Regions from separate parts of the Paenibacillus sp. FSL L8-0333 genome, predicted to be linked through region 4. Evidence: riboswitches for the same ligand, from Rfam matches in the RefSeq annotation. Region 4 holds a riboswitch; each other region holds the start of a gene.
The links. Region 4 has a riboswitch for cyclic di-AMP ahead of NYE72_RS11020 (KamA family radical SAM protein). Riboswitches for the same ligand answer to the same signal wherever they lie in the genome.
Positions count from the first base shown of each region.

Region 1: another riboswitch for cyclic di-AMP. It lies ahead of NYE72_RS00190 (3D domain-containing protein); the one in region 4 lies ahead of NYE72_RS11020 (KamA family radical SAM protein).
Region 2: another riboswitch for cyclic di-AMP. It lies ahead of NYE72_RS26050 (alpha/beta hydrolase); the one in region 4 lies ahead of NYE72_RS11020 (KamA family radical SAM protein).
Region 3: another riboswitch for cyclic di-AMP. It lies ahead of NYE72_RS25600 (TrkH family potassium uptake protein); the one in region 4 lies ahead of NYE72_RS11020 (KamA family radical SAM protein).

Region 1 covers NZ_CP150186.1:40,855-45,163, forward strand. Annotated here, with positions in the region: gene NYE72_RS00180 (HD domain-containing protein) at 1-149, shown strand, start outside; gene NYE72_RS00185 (TatD family hydrolase) at 201-971, shown strand; cyclic di-AMP (ydaO/yuaA leader) riboswitch at 1,170-1,399, shown strand; gene NYE72_RS00190 (3D domain-containing protein) at 1,685-2,851, shown strand; gene rnmV (ribonuclease M5) at 3,027-3,578, shown strand; gene rsmA (16S rRNA (adenine(1518)-N(6)/adenine(1519)-N(6))-dimethyltransferase RsmA) at 3,575-4,309, shown strand, end outside.
Region 2 covers NZ_CP150186.1:5,854,163-5,858,471, forward strand. Annotated here, with positions in the region: gene NYE72_RS26050 (alpha/beta hydrolase) at 592-1,401, opposite strand; cyclic di-AMP (ydaO/yuaA leader) riboswitch at 1,507-1,693, opposite strand; gene NYE72_RS26055 (hypothetical protein) at 2,014-2,187, opposite strand; gene NYE72_RS26060 (Nif3-like dinuclear metal center hexameric protein) at 2,272-3,030, opposite strand; gene NYE72_RS26065 (alpha-glucuronidase family glycosyl hydrolase) at 3,091-4,309, opposite strand, start outside.
Region 3 covers NZ_CP150186.1:5,745,494-5,749,802, reverse strand. Annotated here, with positions in the region: gene uvrC (excinuclease ABC subunit UvrC) at 1-273, shown strand, start outside; gene NYE72_RS25605 (CPBP family intramembrane glutamic endopeptidase) at 372-2,048, opposite strand; cyclic di-AMP (ydaO/yuaA leader) riboswitch at 2,369-2,544, shown strand; gene NYE72_RS25600 (TrkH family potassium uptake protein) at 2,608-3,966, shown strand; gene NYE72_RS25595 (TrkA family potassium uptake protein) at 3,980-4,309, shown strand, end outside.
Region 4 covers NZ_CP150186.1:2,519,358-2,523,666, reverse strand. Annotated here, with positions in the region: gene NYE72_RS11030 (ABC transporter substrate-binding protein) at 1-342, shown strand, start outside; gene NYE72_RS11025 (AraC family transcriptional regulator) at 482-2,149, shown strand; cyclic di-AMP (ydaO/yuaA leader) riboswitch at 2,198-2,339, shown strand; gene NYE72_RS11020 (KamA family radical SAM protein) at 2,480-3,646, shown strand; gene NYE72_RS11015 (YafY family protein) at 3,789-4,309, shown strand, end outside.

The sequences.
Region 1 (4,309 bases), 2.5 Mb from region 4:
AATTGCGGGAAATTTCAGAGGTATCGGATATTGTGCGCTCAATAAGCGGAATTCATCGTGGCAGATATCATCTATATTTCCCACAGGATAAGCTGAAAAAAGCCCTTACACGCTTGCCCTCTTCTGTAGCAGAGATTTTTGCAAAATAATACAAATATTTATGGAACTATTGATAAAAACAACAAGGAGTGAGCTTTAAAATGTATCTGTTCGACACACATACACATCTAGATGCGCCTCAATTCGACGAGGATCGCGAGGAAGTTATTGCTCGTGCAGTAGAGGCCGGAGTTAGCAAGATGATCAATATTGGATTTAATCGGGAAACGATCCCTTCAACGATGAAGCTGGCTGAATCTTATGATTATATTTATGCAGCGGTGGGCTGGCATCCACAGGATGCGATTGATATGAAAGAGGGGGACCTCGATTGGATCGCCTCTCTTTGCAGCCATGAAAAAGTGGTGGCCATCGGAGAGATTGGATTGGATTATTATTGGGATACCTCTCCCAAGGATGTGCAGCAGGAGGTCTTCCGCAAACAAATCGGACTAGCCCGTGAACTAAAAATGCCAATCTGTATACATGACCGTGATGCTCATGAAGATGTTGTACGGATTTTACGGGAGGAAAAAGCAAATGAAATTGGTGGCGTGATGCATTCGTTCTCAGGCAGCTGGGAAACAGCAAAAATGTGTCTAGACCTTGGATTTCATTTGTCATTTGGAGGACCGATAACGTTCAAAAATGCCAGAGTGCCTAAAGAGGTGCTTGCACAGACGCCATTGGACCGATTATTGATCGAAACAGACGCTCCATATTTGACTCCACACCCCTTCCGTGGCAAGCGAAATGAGAGTGCTCATGTGAAGTTAGTAGCAGAGGCTGCGGCTGAAATTAAAGGGTTAACATGGGAAGAATTGGCTAAAATTACGTATGCGAACGCACTGGAACGATTTGGGATTGTCTGAAAACAGGAGTAAAACGGGTGAAAAATAGAGAATAGCCGATATATTAAACTTTTTTAATATAAAAACGGCTGATTATTACAATATTTTAACCATATATTTGCTTAAACGTGGTTGAATCGTCCTTTACAACATGCATCAAAACAGGATATCATCTTTTCAGTGATGTGAGCTGTTGTTATTGTGACAGCCATTGATTCATGGATCGTCTCGCTGAGTCTCCGTATGGAGAACGGGGGAACCAATATTGAACTGCCGCATGCCTGTATCTTGAATACGACTAGGAATTGCCGCAGAACAATATTTGATTTCTTCACGTGGTCTTTGGGGTGAATTTAAGGGCAACCGCCGTGAGCGGGTGACCTGAAATAGGGCGTCTCTCTTTCGTCCGAACCCGACAGCTAACCCCGTAAGCGCAAGTAAGAGAGGCAACCTCGTGCACAAACATTCCCGCGTATTCTGACATCGGAGAAGCCACGAAAGAGTCCTCAAGAGAACTCTTTTTAGGCTTCTTTATTTTTGAATAAACTGAATGTTGCCCGCATACTGTTATATAACAGGTGTGGGAGTAGCTGTGCCGAGCAGGCGATCCATGAGCAGGAGACGCTAAGTTAATACGTGCGTATCCTGTGACAATCTCAAATAGTTTCGTCAAAGAAATTCAGTCCTCATGATATACAAATTGACGACGAGGCTATGTAAGGAGGATGGAGAGAATGGGCTTATTCCAACCAGAGGTATCCCATGATTCGCAGTCATCCAGCAGGTCTTTCGCATTACGGTGGGAGCAAGTAAATACTCGCGTACTTTTACTTGCAGGTGTGATTTCAATCGCAATCGCGCTGTTAATTCTGCTGTACGTACACGGTCAAAGTAACAAACAATTTGTTTTAGTAATAGACGGGCAAACACAGACACTTGAAACGCGAGAAGCACTTCTTGGTGATGTGTTGGAGAAAGAGCAAATTTCGCTGCAGCCGCATGATGAATTATCTTTAGGTCTGAGTGATGAAATAAAAGACGGTGACCGTGTCGTTATCAATCGTGCGCAGAAATTTAGCCTTACTGCGGACGGAGCAACAAAAACGTTATATACGACCGAAGACACTATCGGTCAGGCGATTGACAAACTGGGTATCAACCTAGAAGGCTATGATAAGATTTTTCCTTCGTTAGACACCACCATCTCTGCTGACATGGAGATTAAGATCGTTCGTATCAACAAGCAAACGGTACAGCGAACAACTAACTTACCTTTCCGTGTTATTAAGACAGCAGATCCCTCCCTTACTGTGGGAACAGTTAGAGTGGCACAGGCAGGCAAACCAGGCGTCATGGTTCAGCATATTGAAAAGATCTATCAAGACGGAGAACTGGCCTCTATGCGCATGATCGGCAAGGAAGTACAAACGGTAACAAAAGATAAGATCATTGCCGTTGGTACTAAAGCACTTCCTAAGCCTACTGTAGTTGCTAAAGCTACAACAACTTCCAAATCAAGCACTACCTCCAAAACGACTAAAGTTAGCGCTAAGACTAAGAACGTCACAAGCAAGGCTGGCGTAGACTTTGAGTACAAGAAGATGATTAAGAACGTCTCCATGACAGCTTATTCGTCAGAAGAGCCAGGAATAGGTACTAAAACTGCCTCCGGAACACGCGTAACGGAAGGTCGTACAATTGCAGTAGATCCGAATGTAATTCCTATTGGCTGGTGGGTTTATATCGATGGGCTTGGATTCCGCCGTGCAGAGGATACTGGCGGTGCCATTAAAGGCAATAAAGTGGATGTCTATTATGATTCCCTGAGCCATGCTCGTAATTTCGGCCGTAAATCACGTACCGTATATGTGATTGGACCTGTGAAACCAGAGCTTAACTAGAACTGAAGCTTTTGCAAAAAATCCTTTGATAAGCTATAGTGATGATAACCGTAAGGAACGCTGGATGATCATTTCGTTGATCGCAGAGCAACCGCTCATCACTTATACATTCTTTAACCAAAAGAAGAGGAGCGAATCCTCTTCTTTTTGCTTTTTTTGGAAGGAGTCAAGAAATATGATTAAGGAATTAATCGTCGTTGAAGGCAAAAGCGATACCGTAGCCATTAAGCGTGCTGTGGAAGCAGATACGATTGAGACAGGCGGCTCTGCTGTAAACCGGACTGTAATTGCGAAGATTGCGCTAGCTATGGAACGCAGAGGGGTTATTATTCTTACGGACCCGGACCATGCCGGGGAGCGAATTCGTAAAATCGTTTCAGCGAAGGTGCCGGGCTGCAAGCATGCTTTTATTCCGGAGAAGGACGCAACTCGAAAAGGGGATATCGGTGTAGAGAATGCATCGCCAGAGGCGATTCGTCATGCGCTGCGTAATGTACATACCTCTTTTGAAGGAGCACCTGCTTTGATTGGTATTGATGACCTTATGGCCGCTGGAATGCTTGTACACCCTCGGGCTGCTGAAAGACGTATGGCGCTTGGTAATTTGCTTGGAATCGGATATTGTAACGGCAAACAGCTGTACAAGCGGCTGGCGATGTTTGGGATTACGCGGGAGGAATTTGCCGGGGCTCTCGCCCAAATTGATCAGGGAGGCATTACTTCATGAGTGGTAGAGAGGAAATTTCGACTCCAAAACGGACCAAAGAGATTATTCAACGTTATGGATTCAAGTTTAAGAAAAGCCTGGGACAGAATTTTTTGATTGATCAAAATATTTTGGACAAGATTGTAGACGCTGCTGGACTAGATAGCGATTCTGGGGCGCTGGAGATCGGGCCGGGAATTGGAGCGCTGACGGAGCGTCTGGCACTAACAGCCGGTGCTGTAACTGCCGTAGAGATAGACCGTAGACTGATTCCAATATTAAAAGACGTACTTTCCCCTTATCCCCATGTTAAGGTTCGTAACGATGATGTCCTCAATGTGAACTTGCAGGAAATGTTCAAGGAAGATTTCACCACTGTGAACAAGGTCAGTGTGGTTGCTAACCTGCCTTATTATGTGACTACTCCGATTCTGATGAAGCTGCTTGAAGAGAAGCTTCCCCTTGATAACATCGTTGTAATGATTCAGAAGGAGGTTGCGGAGCGTATGGCTGCATCTCCAGGTGGAAAGGAATACGGAAGTCTTAGCATTGCCGTGCAGTACTACAGCGAGCCTGAGCTCGTCTGTATCGTGCCGCGTACGGTATTCATCCCTCAACCTAATGTGGAGTCTGCTGTTATCCGTCTGAAGGTTAGAGAGCATCCTCCGGTAAAGGTGGAGAGTGAGAAGCATTTCTTTGAAGTGGTTCACGCTTCTTTCACACAGCGCCGCAAGACGATTGCTAACAATCTG
Region 2 (4,309 bases), 3.3 Mb from region 4:
ACTGTTCTTTCCCACGTCGGGTGAGCTGCTTACTACGCCCCTTCTATACTCTTACCTTCACTACTTAGAGTCTACTGTTCTTTCCCACGTCGGGTGAGCTATATTTGATGCTGTGGTAGGGTAGGGACATTAAGTGGCGTTCTAGGTACAATATGCTTGTAAATGTTCAACATCCACCGGTTAGTAAAATACCAAAGGCTGGCTCATTCGTAGATTTCACTACTGATGAGCCAGCCTTTAGTTAGATATCCATTATATTAGGGAAATCCTCCCTAATATTCATCGATAATCGCTTTAAAATAAGGTTTTTAGGGAATTTATCCCTAAAAATTCATACAAATACCCATTTATGGCTAAAAACATCCTATTATTAGGGAAGTTTTCCCTAATTCACGTTCTAGGAGCCATAATTCCCTTCACTTTAGGGAGAATTTCCTTAATCCACGTTCTAGGAGCCATAATCACCTTCACTTTAGGGAGAATTTCCCTAAAGTTCTACCCAGAAAGACGTCCCATAGCCAGCTCATTCCCCCTGGCTATGGGACGCCCTTTTCCACATAAACGCTTCGCTTGTAAAGGTCTCCCTATAGATCAGCTAATCTGCTGACTGCCCTGCTGCTTCTCTAAGAAACGTTGAAGAATCGCATTGAATTGCTCCGGCTGGCATAGATTACTTGGATCTAATGCGTTCGGAATAATCGCCAACTGCGCATGTGGCAGCTGAGACACCATTTCCTTCATACAATTCACTCCAAATTCATTAAAGTCCCCTACAATACATAAAGCAGGACGTTTAAAAGCCTTTAAGCATCTGGTGTAATCAACATGGCTTGTAGCCAGTCTTTGCCGATATAGCTCCCGGGGACGTTTGTCCAGCAGCCCTCTTCTAATCTCATTGTAGGCCAGACTCCAGCGCTCTCGGTACATCATCCGAATCGAAGGCAACACCAGCTCGCTTGGGAGATAATACATTAGCAAACTGCAATATGCTGCCATAGTTTGTATTTTCCCTACAATTGTTGATCCGTGAGTCCTACAGAAGCTATCCGCGACCACAATGGCTTTCACACGCTCAGGATATTGTTTGGCAATATGCTGAACGACTAAGCCACCATAGGCGATTCCTACAAAAACTGCTTCACGAATACCTAGGTCATTCAACAGCATAATCAAATCCAGACATTGCGTCTCAATAATCTCATGTGGGGCCTCCAGCAGTTTACCAGACTTGCCATTCCCCCGTAAATCGCACAAAATCACTTTATATTTATCGGAAAAATACTCCAGCTGTGGTTTGAACATACTGTGTGTTAATCCATGTCCATGGATAAACACAACCGGAGTGCCAGTTCCATTGATTTCATAATAGAGCGAAGTTCCGTTCAGTTTAGCGATAGGCAAAGGTAACACCTCTTTCATAATAAATTCTACGTCTATATCTGCTTAAAAACGCAGCAAAAAACCACAGAGGGATTCTCTGTGGCTATTCATCACTAAACACGCCATTCATCCTCTCTCCATACGCTTACGAGGTTAGCTGTCGGATTCGGGCAGTGAGAGTTGCCCTACCTGCAGGGATGCATGTTATGCACCCGGAACAGGATTCACCCCATAACCAGTGCCGACTCTCACATCGGCTGCCAGTTGTTGGTTCCCCCGCTTTCCAGAAACGGAAATTAAGCGGATTGCTTATGTAATTGTAAATTTAAGATAATTGTCAGTTCTGAGATGAATCATACTCTTGTAAGGTTTGCTTGTAAAGGAGGGCTCTGGTCAAAATAATGTTGAAAGCAATGCTTTTCATTTCATATTGAGCATACTCTTCATTTTCTCTTTCTTTTGCTCTTGTTTACTCGTTTTATTTAAGAAAATGGCTCTGAACCAAGCCAAACGGAGGTTAAAACACCAGTACTTTCTATATAAAGGCCATCCTTTTCACTGGAGATATGAAAAAAGCTAAGCAGAATCAGAGGTATTCCCCTGTCCACTTAGCTTCCTCTTACAATACTATGGCTACAAAAGATCGGCGTTTTTCAATGCATGCTCCCAGCTTGGAAAAAAGAACAGCGCACTTCTCATAAGCTCAGGATCGCTCTGCTTTACTTGTTTTTTACTGATCGAGCTTCCGTCGCTTTGCAGCTTTTTGATCCGACTTAATACTTCATCAGCCTCCAAAGGAATTTCCATTGAAACACTCCTTTCTCAGTGACCTGTTTCCCTTCATTTTCTCCATAATATGTTTATTTATTCCGTACTCTTTATTTCCCCAGATTAAACCATCTGATAGATGGGTTGTTCAGCAATGAACCGGTTAGGAAGCATGGGATATTTGTCTGCTAAGATTTCAGCTAAATATTTCATTCCCGGCGCTTCACTCTCCGCATGACCTAACATGATGAGCGCTTTAGATCTGCCTTGGTGCCCTGCATCCCGCACATATTCCGGAGTCTCCCACTCTGGTCCCTCTCCAGCAATAATTAAATCAAGATTGTGATCATTAAAATGCGGAATAGCCATCGTCCCGCCTCCTCTGTAACCTACTAATATCCCTACGCGTTTGCAGGACAGAGACAGGTCACCGGCAGCGCGTACATAAGAGATCCCTAGCTTACTTTTAATATATTGAGCAGCTTCCAGTACAGTCATAGCAGGAATATTGAGAATCGTAGCAGCTGCTTGCTGCTCTTCCACGTATGCGGACCAATCTAGTTCTTGCAGTAAACCCACCATAATTCCATCCGGCTTTTGCCGATGCCAATAATCATGATAACGAAAAATAGCAATTTGGGAATGTTCGATCAGACTTTTTTTCGCATGATAAACCGGATCACCTTCTAACCACTCGCTCGCCGCATGATGGCTATAAAATACACCTTCATGCGTGATCAGCAAATTGGCTCCTAACGCTATTGCTTGCTCCACAACATTTTGTGTGGCAGAGAAGGCCGTAATAATCCCTGTGACTTCAGTTTCCGGTTCCCCTGGGTTCAGAATATCGACAGTGCCTTCTACCTGTTCCACAGTTCCCATTAAATCTTCCAGAATCGCTCTAATCGTGAGGCTCACTATCATCATCCCTCGATTCGAAATCTAATAAATCTTTCTGCCTTTAAGATCCTCAATTCCGCTCTTGCGGTAAAAATACGTATTGATCCGATCTCTCCATTCCTGCGCATGCTCTGCTTGCTCTTCAAGACGTTGCTTCACTTGCATATACAATCCACTATCCACGCTGCCTTCAAGTGATTCCCATGTCGCTAGAAGCTGTGCAGCCTGCTCAGCCCCCTCAAAATGAGTATCGTAGATATGCTGAATAATAGTTTGCCCCGATTGCAGAACATACGTGTATGGAACATGATGAAAGAACAGCAACAGCTCTTCCGGACAAGACGCTAGATTCTCATAATTTGATGCATTAAGCCCCATATACTGTCCGCTATAACCCGTTCCCGATTTGACTGAACGATCCACACCAATGCCCTTATGATCCGCATAATGGTACGTTCCCCACTTGGCGTATTCATACCCATCCACATTCGGCCCATAATGATGATCCGGATTAACCATCCAACCCACACCTAATGGAGCTGTGTAAGATTCGTAAATCCTCCATGAGTCCATCAACATCCCGCGAATAGCAGCCACTAGACCTTCATCAGTGCCAAAGGTAAGCCGAATCCATTCCTCAGCTATTTCTTTTGCCGTCAGCTCCGGATTCCAAATTAATCTTCCATATCCATACAGATTAGCTTGAGCTAACCCATGCCCCGTCCAGTTCATGTCATCTCCAACATTAGTTACAGCAGCCACACCATTATACTTATTTCCCCACACCGATCCGTCCACAATATGTTTCACAAGCGTAGTTTGCCCTCTGGCATAAGTATTGAAATCAAGGACTTCTTTCCACTGTGGAACAAGATAACAGAGATGCCGCTGCTGCCCCGTATATTCTTGAGCAATCTGAAACTCCATCAGATGATTGGTATGTTCCAGTGCGCCAAACAGCGGAGATACCGGTTCTCTGACTTGAAAATCCATCGGTCCATTCTTGATTTGCAGCACTACATTATCATTAAATCGGCCATCCAATGGTTTGAAATGATCATATGCCGCTCTGGCCCGATCTGTCTTACGGTCACGCCAATCCTGCTTGCAGTTATATACGAAACAACGCCAAATCACGATTCCGCCAAACGGCTCCAGTGCTTCTCCCAGCATGTTGGCGCCATCTGCATGGTCACGTCCGTAAGTGAATGGTCCTGGTCGATTTTCTGAATCCGCTTTGACCACAAACCCGCCAAAATCA
Region 3 (4,309 bases), 3.2 Mb from region 4:
CAGGAATTTTACCTTTTGCAACGGATTCAGGATGAGGTCCATAGGTTCGCGATCACCTTCCACCGTGAACAGCGCGGGAAGTCCATGGTTACCTCCAAGCTGGATTCTATACCTGGTATAGGTGAGAAGCGCCGTAAAGCGTTGCTTAAGCATTTCGGATCGCTTAAGAAAATTAAAGAAGCCTCCGTGGATGATTTCCGTACACTTTCTATTGGAGAAAAGCTGGCAAGACAAATTCTTGATGCGCTCAAGGACGAAGAGCCAACCTCATAGCAATGATGACAAAAGAAAAAGGGTATCACAGCAGCGACTAAAGCTGCTATGATGCCCTTTTTTTAATTTGGTTATAGGATGTACACTATTTTATTTTCTTAAATCAAAGAAGAAGGCTCCACCGGCTTAGGTTTCTGTGGTGGATTAAATCGATAGACGATGTAAGCGACTATGAACGGCATAATAATCGCGAAGATACCCGCGCCTACATTTACGCTCTCCTTCATAAAGATCAGCGTAGCGCCCATCAGGATGCTGTCAAACACGACGTGGCTGAACATGACAGCAATAAATCCGTAACGAAGGAAAATATAACTGAACAGCAGCCCGATTACGGTCAGCTCAATCGGACGGGAGCTGATGGGATAGATCGGATATAACGTATGGCCAAACGCCCAAACCAGCGTGGTGATCAAGCAAGCGACGAAAGTGTTCCGGAACACCTTTTTCAGCATAGGGATTCCGAAAAAGCGATAAATGGCTTCCTCAGATAAACCAGCGAGCCATGCGACGATAGGCAGAAGCCAAGCATATCTCATGTTATAAGGAGACTGGGTGGCGTCTGTAGTAGACCAATTGTGCAAGGTAAACGATAATATGATGAACATAACCGTCTGCACCCCTAGCAGAACGAAAGCCCACATGTATCCAGCCCGGATACTATCCAACACATATTGTCCATAGCCGGGCTCTTTGGCGCGGGGCCAAGGGTTCATGCCTCCCTCTTTTCGCCATAGGCCATTGCCGCCCACTAAAGAGAAGTAAAGCAAGGAGGACATCAGCAGGCTGTATAAAGCATAAATGATAAACATAATGACAGAGGTAATCTGTGCTTCTAGCCCTTCGCCTGTTGATTCAGGCAGCATATTATAGGTGCTGATCATCATGATTACAAAATAGGCTGAGCTTAGGAATACCCCACGTTTAAAGGAAGTATGCTCTCTTCTAAGAATACTGTAGACGAGTGCCAGAATTCCTAAAATCAGTGTGGGTATACCGTAACCGAATAATGTCAGCTTTTCCGCTAAAGAGGTCTGTCCTTGTACGTAGGAGGTATGCCAAGCCGGTGCAGTGAATCCGGCATTAAAGCTGGAGACCTGCTCTCCACTGAAATCAAAATAATAGTGCAATAAGGATTCGCCGACCTGAACAGTGCTATCCGTATACACCAGCCCATGGCTTCCTGTATTCGATTCAATTTGTAGCTTGGCAGGATTTACTTCCCATTCCTGAAGCCAAGGACGAGCAAGATTCTCCTTCTGCGCTAGAGTGAGGTCAGCTCCCTTGTCCTCTTTTGCACCAACGGAAGCAATGCCAGACCCCTCTTCGGAGGCAACTTTTGCAGCCTTTGAGAAAGCGACAATCTCGCCGGTATACATATTGAGGTCAACGATGATTTGCGGCTCTTGATCCGCTGACGGAGTAAGCGTTGCACGAAAGACATCAAAAGGATATTTTTGATCCAATTTTTTCTTGGTGTAGTCCTCCACAAGCTTCTCGCGAGACATATAACCATAAAAGGAAGAGTCCGTCTCGTAAAGTACATTCCATTGATCGTTTGGTGCTTCGGTGTAATTGAGCTTTTGTTCTGCGAATAATACGGCTTGGTCACGGGCTTCTGCCTTGCTAATAACGGTGGTATCTTCCCCTGTAGAGCTGCTTAGCAGCGAAGGGGAAATCTGAAACATAATAAATAGAATAAGACCGATAATGCCCGAGATGATGAGCCTCTTGGAGAGGGCACGTTGCTGTAGGGGCTGGCCGACGGGATTCATGTAACGCCTCCTTGTTATGTACTGACAATGTTATGTTCCATTATAGTATTAGTGCCTGGCTGGTTACAAAAAACATTATATGTTCTTTTTATGGGTAATAGAGATAGTATAGAATAGTCATGTGAATTTATACCATGAATTTTATCGTGTTCATTTGTGTACGAATGGTGAGAATCGGTGTAATTGCAGGGAAAACACGGAAAAGTGATGAGAAAAGGTACTCCATTTGATGCAGTCTCTTTAAACCGCATTTTTTCATGTGAATGAGCATTAATTGTGTCTTTGTGAATTCACTAAATAACGTATATAATTTGTATGCAATTGTATAGTAGCCGAATTTCTGGTGAAAACGGGGGAACCATAAGAAGTGATGAAAAGTGGAGTGTACACGATAAATGGCACTTTCATCAGGGGTGAATTTCGTTCTAGGAACGAATAGGGCAGCCTGCATAGTCCGAATCCGTCAGCTAACCTCGTAGGCTAATTTACTGCAGGAACCAAGTCAGCATTGGTTTTCCAGTGCTTTTTTTGTTGGAATTTTTGATAAGAAGGTGAGCAAATGGCTTCACAGTTTCGCAGGATTTCTGAATTTAAGTTTCTGAAGCTCTCGCCGCCGCAGATACTGGTGCTGGGTTTTGCATCGATTATTTTGATAGGGGCCTTGCTGCTTATGCTCCCCATCTCAAGCACAAGCGGGAATTCCGTGAAATTTATTGATGCATTATTTACTTCAACTTCGGCAACCTGTGTAACAGGGCTTGTTGTGCTGGATACCGGAACTTCGTTCACGATTTTTGGGAAAACCGTAATTATGATCCTAATCCAGATCGGCGGCTTAGGGTTTATGACCATGGCCACTCTATTTTCACTGGTGTTAAAGCGTAAAATATCTTTGCGGGACAGGCTAATCCTACAGGAAGCCATGAATCAAGGCTCTATGGAAGGAATTGTGCGGCTGATCCGAAGAGTCCTCATATATTCTCTTGTCATAGAAGGCTGTGCCGCTTTGCTGCTGTCTATTCGCTGGGCTTTTGATATGCCACTGGGAAAAGCGATTTATTATGGCATATTTCATGCGGTGTCTATGTTTAATAATGCGGGGTTCGATATTTTTGGGGATTTTCGCAGTTTAACTGATTATGTATATGATCCGCTTGTGAATATTATTGTGATGTTTCTGATTGTCTCCGGCGGGATTGGTTTTATTGTAATGTCAGATCTGGTGGAGTTTCGGGTAACCCGCAGGCTGTCTCTACATAGTAAAGTTGTCCTGTCCACCAGCACAGGGCTGATTCTGATCGGAGCTCTGGTTATTTTTATATTCGAGTTTACTAACACTCGTACCCTAGGTTCACTGAATTTTGGCGGTAAAATATTATCGGCCTTCTTTCAATCCGTGTCTCCCCGTACGGCTGGCGCGAACACAGTAGATATTGCTGGACTTCGGCAGGCTACACAATTTTTTATAGTGATTCTTATGTTTATTGGTGCTTCTCCGGGCTCAACGGGCGGCGGGATCAAGACAACAACCTTTACGATGATGATTGGTGCTGTAATTGCTATGCTGCGTGGACGGGAAGATGTTGTGTTGTTCCGTTATCGGTTGGCTCAGGAGCGCATCTACAAGGCATTAACGATCACGCTGCTGGCTTTGTTGTTAATCGCCTCTGTGTCGATGATACTCTCCACAACTGAAGACAGTAATTTCTTGGCAATCTTGTTTGAGACGACCTCCGCCTTTGCTACGGTAGGACTGACTATGGGGCTAACTCCGGAACTGTCAGCGATCGGTAAGATTCTACTCTGTCTGACGATGTTTGCAGGTCGGCTGGGTCCACTAACCTTAGCGTATGCACTCGGTCCAAAACAGGGTAAACCACTGTATAAGTATCCGGAAGGTAAAATAATTATTGGATAGGAGTTAATTAGAAATGAAAGCACAGCAATTTGTAGTAATCGGCTTAGGTCGCTTCGGTTCAAGCCTGGCGCTTGAGCTGATGGAAATGGGCTACGAGGTGCTCGGCATTGACCACCATGAAGAACGCGTGGAGGAAATGAGCGATCAACTGACGCATACGGTAGTAGCAGATGCTACAGATGAGGGAATTATGCGCTCGCTTGGTGTACGGAACTTTGATTGTGGGATTGTTGCGATTGGTGACAATATGGAGAGAAGCATTCTGGCGGCCATTTTGTTGAAGGAAATTGGAGTCAAGCAAGTGGTGGCTAAGGCAATCTCCATCCTTCATGGCCGCGCACTG
Region 4 (4,309 bases):
TTTATAATGGCAGCAACCGGACTTTCACAGGTACTCTATGGGGAGAATGGCTTCAAGGCAACTCCAGCTATTCAGAAGATACTTGATGAAGGTAAAGGGTTCCAGGAAGTTTCCATGGAAGTCCTGAAAGAATATGCCGGAGACCGGATATTCATCTTGACTCCAGTGGCAGAAGAAGCAAAACAATCCACAGAGAATCTATTAAAGAGCCCTATCTGGAAGAGCCTTCCTGCCGTCAAGAACGGATATGTCTATACACAAGACATCATGAAGACTTCAAGTGATGCGACAACAAGAGAATGGCTGCTTGGCGAAATTCCACAGCTATTGAATATGAAATAACCTTCCGAGATGAAGTGTTTAACACAAGGCTGATAAAAAACTGCAAGAAGCATGTCAACAGCTGTTGATATGCTTCTTTTTTTTATATACAATGAATTCATTGATAATCATTCTCACCAAATGAACGGAGGCTGAACCCATGCTGCATACATCATCGTCCTGCCCCCCACTCCACTCTCTGCTATTTCAGCTAAACGAGGCCGAACTGATGATTCAAGCTGCCGATTCAAGCTCTATAACGCGTACAACCCGGGACTATACCCTTCTCATATTTACTGGAGGGAACGGACAATTGAACCTCGATGATCAAAGCGTGATACTAAGTACGGATAAATGTTATCTACTATCTCCTGGAATCTCCTATAGTACGAACAACCAGGAGCTGACGTTGTATTATTACCTCATCACCTTTACAGCAATTTATACAACCAAGCTTCCTAAACGATATTCTGGAGAGCTGCTTTCCGGCAGGCGGGAGTTAATTGTGCACCCGTTCACCAAGGTAATCCGACTAGTCGAAGACCTGCTCATGAACAGGAATAACACCGATGATGTACAACAATTCAAGCGACAATTAAAATTCCAAGAATTGCTGCTGTTACTTTTTGAGCATAATTACCCTTCCAAACACCTGCCAAGTCCTACGGAATCCGTAGAAAAGACCATAACATTCATTCAGGAGCATTATACAGAGAGTATCACCGTGAAGCAGTTAGCTGAACTGGCGGGAATATCAATCTGGCAATATACACCGATCTTTCAGCAGCTTACGGGTAAAAAGCCGCTTGAATACCTGACGGATCTGCGTATTAATCATTCCAAACGATTCCTGCAGGAATCGACTGAACCACTGCGGGAAATCGCCAGACTGGTCGGCTTCTCGGATGAATACTATTTCAGCCGCCGCTTTCGGCAAAAAACCGGAGTTACACCCGGACAATATGCACATCAGCAAGGTCGTAAGCTTACCGTCAAGGATTGGACGGGTCATGAGGTGGAAATTCCTGAACGAGCGAAACGTATTGTCTATCATGGCGAGACACTTGGCGACCTTCTCGCGTTAGCTGTAAAGCCTATCGGTGGAGATGAAGCATTCGCCCGGAACAGCGTCTATAAACATCGGCTTAAGAAGCTCGCCAACGTCGGGTTTCCACTGGACCCGCAGTTGACCGCTTCCCTAAACCCAGATTTGATCATTTTGGCAAATAGTGATGAAAGAGCCTACAGAGCAGTTTCTGGTATCGCTCCGACACTCACCTTTGATTCATTTGCGCCTCTCGACAACCGAATGCGGACATTAGGCAGTTGGCTAGGTAAACAGCGCGAAGCCGAAGCATGGCTGGAGTCATTCACAATCAAAAACGCTGCCATGTGGCAGCAGCTTTACTCGACAACTCTCCAAGTTGGAGAAACCGCCTCTGCTTTGGTCTATGATCATGGAGATCATCTATATGCTATGGGAATGTCCGGATTCTCCACTGCGCTTTATGCCCCATGTGGTTTACAACCGACCGAAGAGATCCAAGCCATATTGGACGAAGAGTTAGGGTTCGCCGAAGTTGATCCAACACGACTGCCTGCCTACGCCGGAGATCATATCTTCATGTTCATTCCGGAACGCAAAGACTCGCGAGCTGCGATGGAACGATTACTAGACAGTTCACTTTGGAACAGTCTCCCGGCAGTACGCCAGGGACATGTTTATCTGCTCGATGGAAGCAAATGGAACTCCAGTGATGCGTTAACCCGGGAGAAGCTACTAACGCTGCTGCCTAAACTACTCGGCGGAAGTAGCGCTAGCAATTGAAGGTGAATCTAGGATTCTCTTTTGACTTTTCAAAACTTCATAGGGTATACTTTATCTACGCTTAATTTCCAACTTTTACAGTTGAAAAGCGGGGGAACCAGTTAATTGGGGCGAATCATTGAGTATTAGAATGTAGGGTACCATCTTACCCGAGTCCGTCAGCTAACCTCGTCAGCAGTGGATGGGTCTGCTTTTCATGTTATTTACATAACCAGAGACCCTTGCTAAGGGTCTCTTTTTGTGCTTTTTTTGGACCCTGCTGGCAGTAGATTGGCCTTTGACACTAAGGCTCCCTCATTTCTCACACTACGAGACAAAGGAGAGATGTACGTGCAAAAGGTAAAGTACTTCACGGATATTAACAAAATAGCTATGTTGTCTGAGCTGGAAAAAGAGAATCTGAAAGAAATTACAGACAAATTTGTTTTTCGTGTAAATGACTACTATCTGTCTTTGATTAACTGGGATGATCCAGATGATCCCATCCGTAAGCTGGTTATTCCTAACGAAGGTGAACTGCTGGAGTATGGGCGCTGGGACGCCTCCGATGAGGACACGAATTATGTGGTACCTGGTTGTCAGCACAAGTATAGAACCACTGCACTACTGATTGTATCCGAGGTCTGCGGGGCTTATTGCCGCTACTGTTTTCGTAAGCGTCTGTTCCGAAATGACGTGAAAGAGGCGATGGCTGATGTCTCTCCGGGCTTGGAGTATATCGCAAAGAATCCGGAGATTAACAACGTACTTCTTACGGGTGGGGATAGTTTAATTCTCTCCACACCGAAGCTAAGATCCATTATTGAAAATCTAAGAAGCATTGAGCATGTTAAGATCATTAGACTAGGTTCCAAAATTCCCGTATTTAATCCGATGCGGATCTCTGAAGACGAAGAGCTGCTGGAGCTGATTCGTACTTACTCTACCGAAGACAAACGAATCTATGTTATGGCGCACATCAATCATCCTCGTGAAATCACACCTGAAGCCAAAAAAGCATTTAAAGCTCTCCACAACGCAGGGGCAATTGTCGTAAATCAGACTCCCATCCTCAAAGGCATCAACGATGATCCCATTATTTTAGGGGAACTACTGGACCGACTTTCATGGGCTGGCGTTACACCCTACTACTTCTTTGTGAACCGGCCCGTTGCCGGAAACCGGGATTTCGTATTACCGCTCGAGCAAGTCTATCAAATTGTAGAAGAAGCCAAAGCTAGAACCTCAGGACTTGGCAAAAGAGTACGCTTATCCATGAGCCACACCTCAGGAAAAATAGAAATTCTCGCCATTGATAACGGGAAAGCCTATCTCAAATACCATCAATCCAGAGATCAGGAATACGGAAAATTCATGATTCTAGATTGTCCAAAGGACGCCGAATGGTTCGATGACCTGCCTGGGAATGAGCAATATTGGACCCCACCTGTGAAAAAAAACGATGCTATTATTTCTGTTAATGATTTATCAGAGCCTGCGGATTTAATCTGTAAATAAATTAATCGGCTCTGTCAGACTCTGTCATAGGATATTTCTTCATCACCAACAACAAAACTCCTCCCTCCCAAAATTAGCCCGAAAAAATCTATGATATAATCACGCTGTAACACGAAATGGACTAATGGGTGGGAATGCACACATGAAATTGGAACGATTGATTTCTATGATCTACAAGCTATTGAACCACGAAGTTTTATCTGCCTCCAAGCTGGCTGAAGAGTTTCAGGTTTCCCAGCGAACAATCTATAGGGATATCGATGTGATTTGTGCCGCTGGTATCCCGGTCGTATCGTATCAGGGTACTAAAGGTGGATATGGCATTATGGACGGATATAAAATGGATAAAAGCCTGCTCCGTTCGTATGATGTCACTTCTCTGATTACTGTACTTAACAGTCTCTCTTCCGTGTTTGAAGATGAGCATACGCAAGGAACCATTGAACGGCTGCAAACGATAGGAACGGAGCCACAGACTTCTAGTCTCGCGGTGGATCTTGAAACCCGGCGTACGGATCCTGACGCACTTCCTCTTTTACGTGCGGCTATAGCGGAACGAAATGTTGTCCGTTTTGATTACATCAGTGTAAAAAATGAACGTACAACCCGTGAAATGGAACCAGTAAAGCTTCATTTTAAATATAGTAACTGGTACATCTATGG